Regions from separate parts of the Thermobifida sp. genome, predicted to be linked through region 1. Evidence: riboswitches for the same ligand, from Rfam matches in the RefSeq annotation. Region 1 holds a riboswitch; the other holds the start of a gene.
The links. Region 1 has a riboswitch for cobalamin ahead of CW348_RS08040 (VWA domain-containing protein). Riboswitches for the same ligand answer to the same signal wherever they lie in the genome.
Positions count from the first base shown of each region.

Region 2: it holds a riboswitch for cobalamin, as region 1 does, so the genes downstream of both, CW348_RS06290 (ABC transporter substrate-binding protein) here and CW348_RS08040 (VWA domain-containing protein) in region 1, are expected to answer to the same signal.

Region 1 covers NZ_PITY01000020.1:682,024-685,428, forward strand. The annotation lists gene CW348_RS08030 (cobalt-precorrin-4/precorrin-4 C(11)-methyltransferase) at 1-247, opposite strand, end outside; gene CW348_RS08035 (bifunctional cobalt-precorrin-7 (C(5))-methyltransferase/cobalt-precorrin-6B (C(15))-methyltransferase) at 244-1,461, opposite strand; cobalamin riboswitch at 1,537-1,732, shown strand; gene CW348_RS08040 (VWA domain-containing protein) at 1,769-3,405, shown strand, end outside.
Region 2 covers NZ_PITY01000020.1:276,948-280,352, reverse strand. The annotation lists gene smc (chromosome segregation protein SMC) at 1-1,348, shown strand, start outside; cobalamin riboswitch at 1,491-1,631, shown strand; gene CW348_RS06290 (ABC transporter substrate-binding protein) at 1,708-2,634, shown strand; gene CW348_RS06285 (iron ABC transporter permease) at 2,676-3,405, shown strand, end outside.

The DNA.
Region 1 (3,405 bases):
CTCCAGAGCAGAGCCGGACCGCGTCCAAACCGCGCCGGTCCGCGTCGACCAGGTGGGCGATGATCTGGTCCAGGTCGAGGTGCTGGGTGTCCACTAGTTCCGCGTCGTCAGGGCAGTGGGCCAGGATCTCAGCGTCGATATAGGTACCCGCATACAAGCAGACAGGAGTGGTGCGCAGCAGTTCGACCGCGCGTAGCGTCAGCAGGTCAGCTGCGCCGGGGCCAGCACCCACGAAATGAACCGTCATGTCTCTCTTCCCTGATCTGTTTTGGTCGCGGCCCACTGGACAACCGGACGGGCCGGACGCCATCCCGTGAACGACCCCAGGGGGGCAGCCCGTTCCACCGAGAGGCGTGTCAACTCTCCGCCGTGGCGCCGCCACCGTTCCACCAAGACTGCTTCCGTCTCCAAAGTCACGGCGTGCACTACGATGCGGCCCCCGGGCCGCAGGGCCGCCCAGCACCGGTCCAGCACGGACGGGTCGGTAGCCCCACCACCGACGAACACCGCATCGGGTGGCTCCAGTCCGCTCAGCGCGTCAGGCGCACTACCGTGGACCACGCGCAGGGAGGGCACACCAAGCCGGGCAGCGTTACGCGTGATCCGGTGCACCCGTTCGGGGTGCCGCTCAATCGCAACAGCCCGGCACCGCGGGTCGGCGCGCAGCCATTCCACGGCCACCGACCCTGCTCCCGCTCCCACATCCCACAGCAGGGCCTGGGGTTGGGGGCGGAGCGCACAGACCGCGGCAATCCGTATCTCTCGTTTGGTGAGCTGCCCGTCGTGGTCGAACGCCTCATCCGGCAGCCCGGGGGTAAGCGGGTACCCACCGTTTCCGGTGACCGCCACGCACACCACGTTCAACGGCGGCGCGTCCCGGCCCCGCCACTCGGCCGCGGTGGCTTCGATCCGTTCCTCTCTGCTGCTCCCCAGGTCGGACAGGACCGTCATGCGGCTATCGCCAAGGCCGTGTTCGACCAGCCGGGCTGCGACCGCGGCAGGCGTCGTCCCATCCGAGGAGAGCACCACCAGCCGCCGCCCGGGGGTGAGGTAGCGGCGCACCGCGTCGACGTCGCGTCCCACGAGCGTCACCACATCCACAGACTCCGCGCTCCACCCCATCCGTGCCCGGGCCAGGGCGACCGAGCTCACCGCGGGCAGCACCCGCACCCGGTCTGCGCCGAGCAGTCGCACCAGGGTGGTGCCGATCCCCGACAGGAGGGGGTCCCCGGAAGCCAGCACGACGACACGGCGGTCACGGTACCGGTCCAGGAGCATTGGAAGACCGCTCAGCAACGGGGACGGCCACGGTTCGCGTACCGCTCCCGTGTCGGGCACCAAAGCCAAATGTCGAGTACCGCCGAGGAGTACCTGGGCTTCGCGGATAGCGTCGCGGGACGCCGGCGGCAACCCTTCCCAGCCATCAGCGCCTATGCCGACGACAGTGACCGGTGTCTTCATGGCGGGCCACCTTAACACGGATCGGGGAAGTCTCCCAGCGCTCTGGGCACCCGGACCGCCGCTGGCTAGACTCGGCGACGGCGGAACCGCCGAGGTGCCCCAATCCACGGGGATAATCGGGAAGCCGGTGCGAATCCGGCACAGGCCCGCTGCGGTGACCTGGGAGCCGCCGATCACGCGCATCGCGCAGCCACTGGACGGCAGTCTGGGAAGGCGATCGGACGGTGTTGATCAGGAAGTCCGAAGACCGGCCTCGGCATGGCTGCCGTTTTTGCCGATCCCCCAGCGGGAGCCTGTGGAGGAGCGTGTGCACGTCTATCCGTTCAGCGCCATCGTCGGTTCGGACGACCTGGTGCTGGCCCTCATTCTGACCGGTATCAGCCCTGACATCGGGGGCGTCCTTATCCGCGGCGAGAAGGGAACCGCAAAATCAACCGCGGTACGCGCGCAGGCAGCTCTGCTGCCCCCGATCACCGTAGTCACCGACTGCCGGTTTTCCTGCGACCCTGCCGCCCCCGACCCTGACTGTCCAGACGGACCGCATCCCCCTTCAGTTGCTTCCGCGACCCGCCCAGTGCGTCTCGTGGAGCTTCCTGTAGGCGCGGGCGAGGACCGGGTCGTGGGCTCCCTACACCTGGAAAAAGCCCTGTCGGGCAGCGGTGTCGAATACGAGCCCGGACTGTTGGCCCGTGCCAACCGCGGCATCCTCTACGTCGACGAAGTCAACCTACTCCACGACCACCTGGTGGACCTGCTCCTCGATGCGGCAGCGATGGGGCGGGCCACCGTGGAACGTGACGGTGTCTCGCTCAGCCACGCCGCCCGGTTCACCCTTGTGGGAACGATGAACCCGGAGGAAGGGGAGCTACGGCCCCAGCTGTTGGACCGGTTTGGCTTGTCCGTGGAGGTTGCAGCACCCCGCGATCCGGCCGTGCGGGCGGAGATCATCCGTCGACGTCTCGCCTTCGACGCCGACCCCGCCGGTTTCACCTCCGCCTACGCCACTGCCGAGCAGCAACTGGCGGAACGTATCGCGGACGCACGTCTCCGGCTGCCCAAGGTGGTGCTCGGCCAGGAGGCACTGTTGGCTATCGCCGAGGTGTGCGCCGCGTTCGATGTGGACGGTATGCGTGCCGACCTAGTGTGTGCCCGGGCCGCGGTGGCCCACGCCGCGTGGTGTGGCCGCACCGACGTCACCCGAGCCGATGTGCGCGCTGCCGCCCGCCTTGCCTTACCGCACCGACGGAGGCGGACCCCCTTCGACAGTCCCGGCATGGATGAGGGCCTGCTGGACGAGATCCTCGGCGAAGATCACGATCCGGACCCTGGGCCGGACGGTTCCGGAGGGCCAGGCGGTCCACCATCGGACAGCGGTTCTGATACTCCGCCGCCCACCGCCGGCTCCACTCCTGACCCTCCCGCCAGCGGCCTCGGATCCCCCACCTCGTCCAACGACGATCCCCGGCCGGATGCTCCGGCCCCGGTGTCGGTCACAGCACCCGAGGAACCGTACCGCCCTCGGCTTTTCACGGTCGCTGGCACGGGGAAAGGCACGCTAGGCCGCCGTTCACGAGCTATCACAACATCGGGGCGCACCGTCGGCGACGTTCCCGCGGGCCGGGGAACTGGGCCGATCCACTTGGCCGCCACGGTTCGGACAGCCGCGCTGCGGCACGCGACATCTCGTTCTTCCCCGGACACCACACGGCTTTCTATTGCCCTCAGTGATCTACGCAGGTCCCTCTGTGAAGGCAAGGAATCCAACCTGGTGCTGCTCTGCGTGGACGCTTCCGGTTCTATGGCTGCCCGGCGGCGCATGTCCCAGGTGAAGACAGCTGTTCTCGCACTGCTGCTGGACGCCTACCGCAGACGGGACCGAGTGGGGTTGATCACGTTCCGAAACCATGAGGCTACGCTCACACTTCCACCCACCGGATCAGTGGA
Region 2 (3,405 bases), 410 kb from region 1:
ACGGTACACCGCTGCCGTGGAGAAGGCCGTCCGTGAACGCGAAGCCACCCGGGCAGCCCTTGCGGAACTCGAGGAACGGGTCGCCCAGGCGGAGAGCGAACCCGTGGACGAAAGCGAGCCGGACACGGCCCGCCGTGACCAGTGGGCCGCGGAAGCCGCTCGGCTGCGGTCCGTGGAAATGGAGGCGCGCCTGGCCGTGCGCACCGCTGAAGAGCGGGTCCGCGCGATCACTGGGCGGGCAGAAGGGCTCCTGCGGGCCGCAGCCGCGGAACGCCGGGCCCGGGAGGAGGCGGCCCGTCGCCGACAGCGCCGCGCCGCCCAAGCCAAGGTCGCCCAGGCGGTCGCGGAAGGCGCCTCCCAGGCGCTGGCACGGATCACCGTCTCCCTCGCCGAAGCCGACGGGGAGCGTCGGCTCGCCGAGGAGCAGCGCGACGCCCGGGAAGCCGAACTCAAAACGGTTCGGGTGCGGATCCGGGAACTTTCCACGGAACTGGAGAAGCTGCGCTCCGCCGTGCACAGCGGGGAGATGGCCCGCGCCGAGCGCCGCCTGCGGCTGGAACAGTTGGAGACGCGCGCCCGTGAAGAGTGGGGCATGGAAGTGGAGACGCTCGTGGCCGAGTACGGCCCGCACGTGCCCGTGCCCCCGCCCCCCGGCACCCCGGAGGACGAGGCTGTCCCGGTGCCGTATGTGCGCGCAGTGCAGGAGAAGCGCGCGAAGACCGCGGAACGCCAGCTCAACCAGCTCGGCAAGATCAACCCGCTGGCGTTGGAAGAGTTCGCTGCCCTGGAGGAGCGGCACAACTTCCTCAACGCCCAGTTGGAGGACTTGAAGAAGACCCGCCGCGACCTGATGACCGTGGTCAAAGAGGTCGACGACCGGGTTCAGGAGATCTTCTCCGCCGCCTACGCCGACGTGGCACGGGAGTTCTCCCGCGTCTTCGCGCGCCTCTTCCCCGGAGGGGAGGGGCGGCTCGTCCTCACCGACCCCGACGACATGCTCACCACCGGGGTCGAAGTGGAGGCCCGCCCGCCCGGGAAGAAGGTGAAGCGCCTCTCCCTGCTCTCCGGTGGGGAGCGGTCACTGACCGCGGTCGCTTTCCTCGTCGCGATCTTCAAAGCCCGGCCGTCCCCGTTCTACGTGATGGACGAGGTGGAGGCCGCGCTGGACGACATCAACCTGCAGCGGCTGCTCGTGGTCTTCGAAGAGCTGCGGGCCACGTCCCAGCTCATCGTCATCACCCACCAGAAGCGCACCATGGAGATCGCTGACGCCCTGTACGGCGTGACGATGCAGGGCGACGGGATCTCCCAGGTGATCAGCCAGAAGCTGGAGCGGAAAGCGAGCTGACCTGGCCTGCATTGCTTCGGGGCGACAGCGAGGAGACCACGGCAGACTCCAGGGGAAAGCCCTTTTTGCCCTTTTGGTCCACCCTTCCTGGCGGACAAGATCAGCGGCGGCCTAAGATGGCCTGGTCGCGTCGTACTACGGCGGAAACGCACAGGTACGAGGCGATGGCACCACGTAAGCGAAGTCCGGTCTGAAACCGGCGCTGTCCCCGCAACTGTGACACTCCGCTCCCGCCCCGGCGGGAACGGAGTGGAGCCAGGTCGCCTTGCGTGGTCGCCGACGTTCACTGTTCTCGTGGGAAGAGCGGTCCGTCATTGCTGCGGGCTCTATTCCCCTGACGTGTGCCTAAGGAGCCCCAAGTGCGTGTTGCACGTCGCTTCACCGCGCTGTCGCTTCCTCTCCTGCTTGCCCTCGCCGCCTGCGGCTCCCCCGCTGAAGAACCCGCCGCGGACCAGTCGTCCAGCACAGGAGAGTTCCCCGTGACCGTCGCCGACGCGCGCGGTGACGTCACCATCGAAGAAAAGCCCACCCGCATCATCTCGCTGTCCCCGTCCCTGACCGAGATCCTGTTCGAGGTGGGCGCCGGCGACCAGGTCGTCGCCGTCGACGAATACTCCAACTACCCGCCGGAAGCCCCCACCACCGACCTGTCCGGGTTCACCCCCAACGTGGAGGCGATCGCCGACTACGAACCCGATTTGGTGGTGCTCTCCGGCGACAGCAGCGACATCACCGAACAGTTGGAGAAGCTCCACATCCCGGTCCTGCTGCTGCCCGCCGCCGAGAAACTGGAAGACACCTTCGCCCAGATGGAACTGCTGGGCGAAGCCACCGGCAACGCCGACGAAGGCATCGCCGCAGCCGAAGAACTGCGGGAACGCATGGACGCCATCGTCGCGGAGGTCGTCGACGACGGCGCAGCCGGGCTGAGCTACTACCACGAGATCGACGCCCAACTGTACTCGGTGACCTCCGACACCTTCATCGGGCAGATCTACGACCTGTTCGGCCTGGTCAACATCGCCGACGAAGCAGAAGACCCCGCGGGCGGCTACCCGCAACTGTCCGCGGAGTTCATCGTCGAACAAGACCCCGACCTCATCTTCGTCTCCTACCCGGGCGGCGTGGACGACGTCCTGGGCCGTCCCGCGTTCGCCACGGTGACCGCGGTGCAGCAGAAGAACGTGGTCGAAGTGGACGCCGACATCTCCTCCCGGTGGGGGCCGCGGGTCGCCGACTTCGTCGAGGAAGTGGCTGAGGCCATCGAAACGGCGCGCAGCGAATGATCAGTGAGCCCTTCCGAGCTGGCCCCCAGGCAGGGCTTCGGATGGGCGTCGGACGCCGGGACCTACTCGGCCCGCTCTGGCTCGGGGTGGGGCTGGTCGCCCTGTGCAGCGCGATGGTCCTGGGGATCAGCGCGGGCGCGGCCTCCCTCACCCCGGCCGAGATCGTCCGGGAGTTCCTGAGCCGCATCCCGTTCCTCGACGTGGAGTCCACGCTCAACGACCGGCAGCGGGCCGTGCTCGACCAACTGCGGGTGCCCCGGGTCGTCCTCGGTGCCCTGGTGGGCGGGCTGCTGGCCAGCGCCGGCGCCGCCTATCAGGGAGTGTTCCGTAACCCGCTGGCCGACCCCTACCTGCTGGGCGCGGCCAGCGGGGCCGGGCTAGGCGCGACCCTGGTCATCGTGGGCGGCGGATTCCTGCCGAGCGGGCCGCAGCTCATCCCGGTCGCCGCGTTCCTCGGGGCCCTGGTCGGGGTGATGTCCGCCTACCTGCTGGGACGCACGGCAGGGGGCGGCGGCACGGCATCCCTGCTGCTCGCCGGGGTCGCAGTGTCGTCCTTCCTCACCGCCACCCAGACGTTCATCCAGCAGGCGCGGATCGACGAGCTGCGGCGCGTCTACGCCTGGATGCTCGGCGGTCTGGGATACAGCGGCTGGGAAGGCCTGGGGCTGGTCGTGCCGTATGCGGCCGTGGCCATAGCGGTCCTGCTCGGCAGCGGATTCCTCCTCGACCTGCTCGCCCTCGGCGACGAGAAAGCCGTCAGCCTGGGAGTGC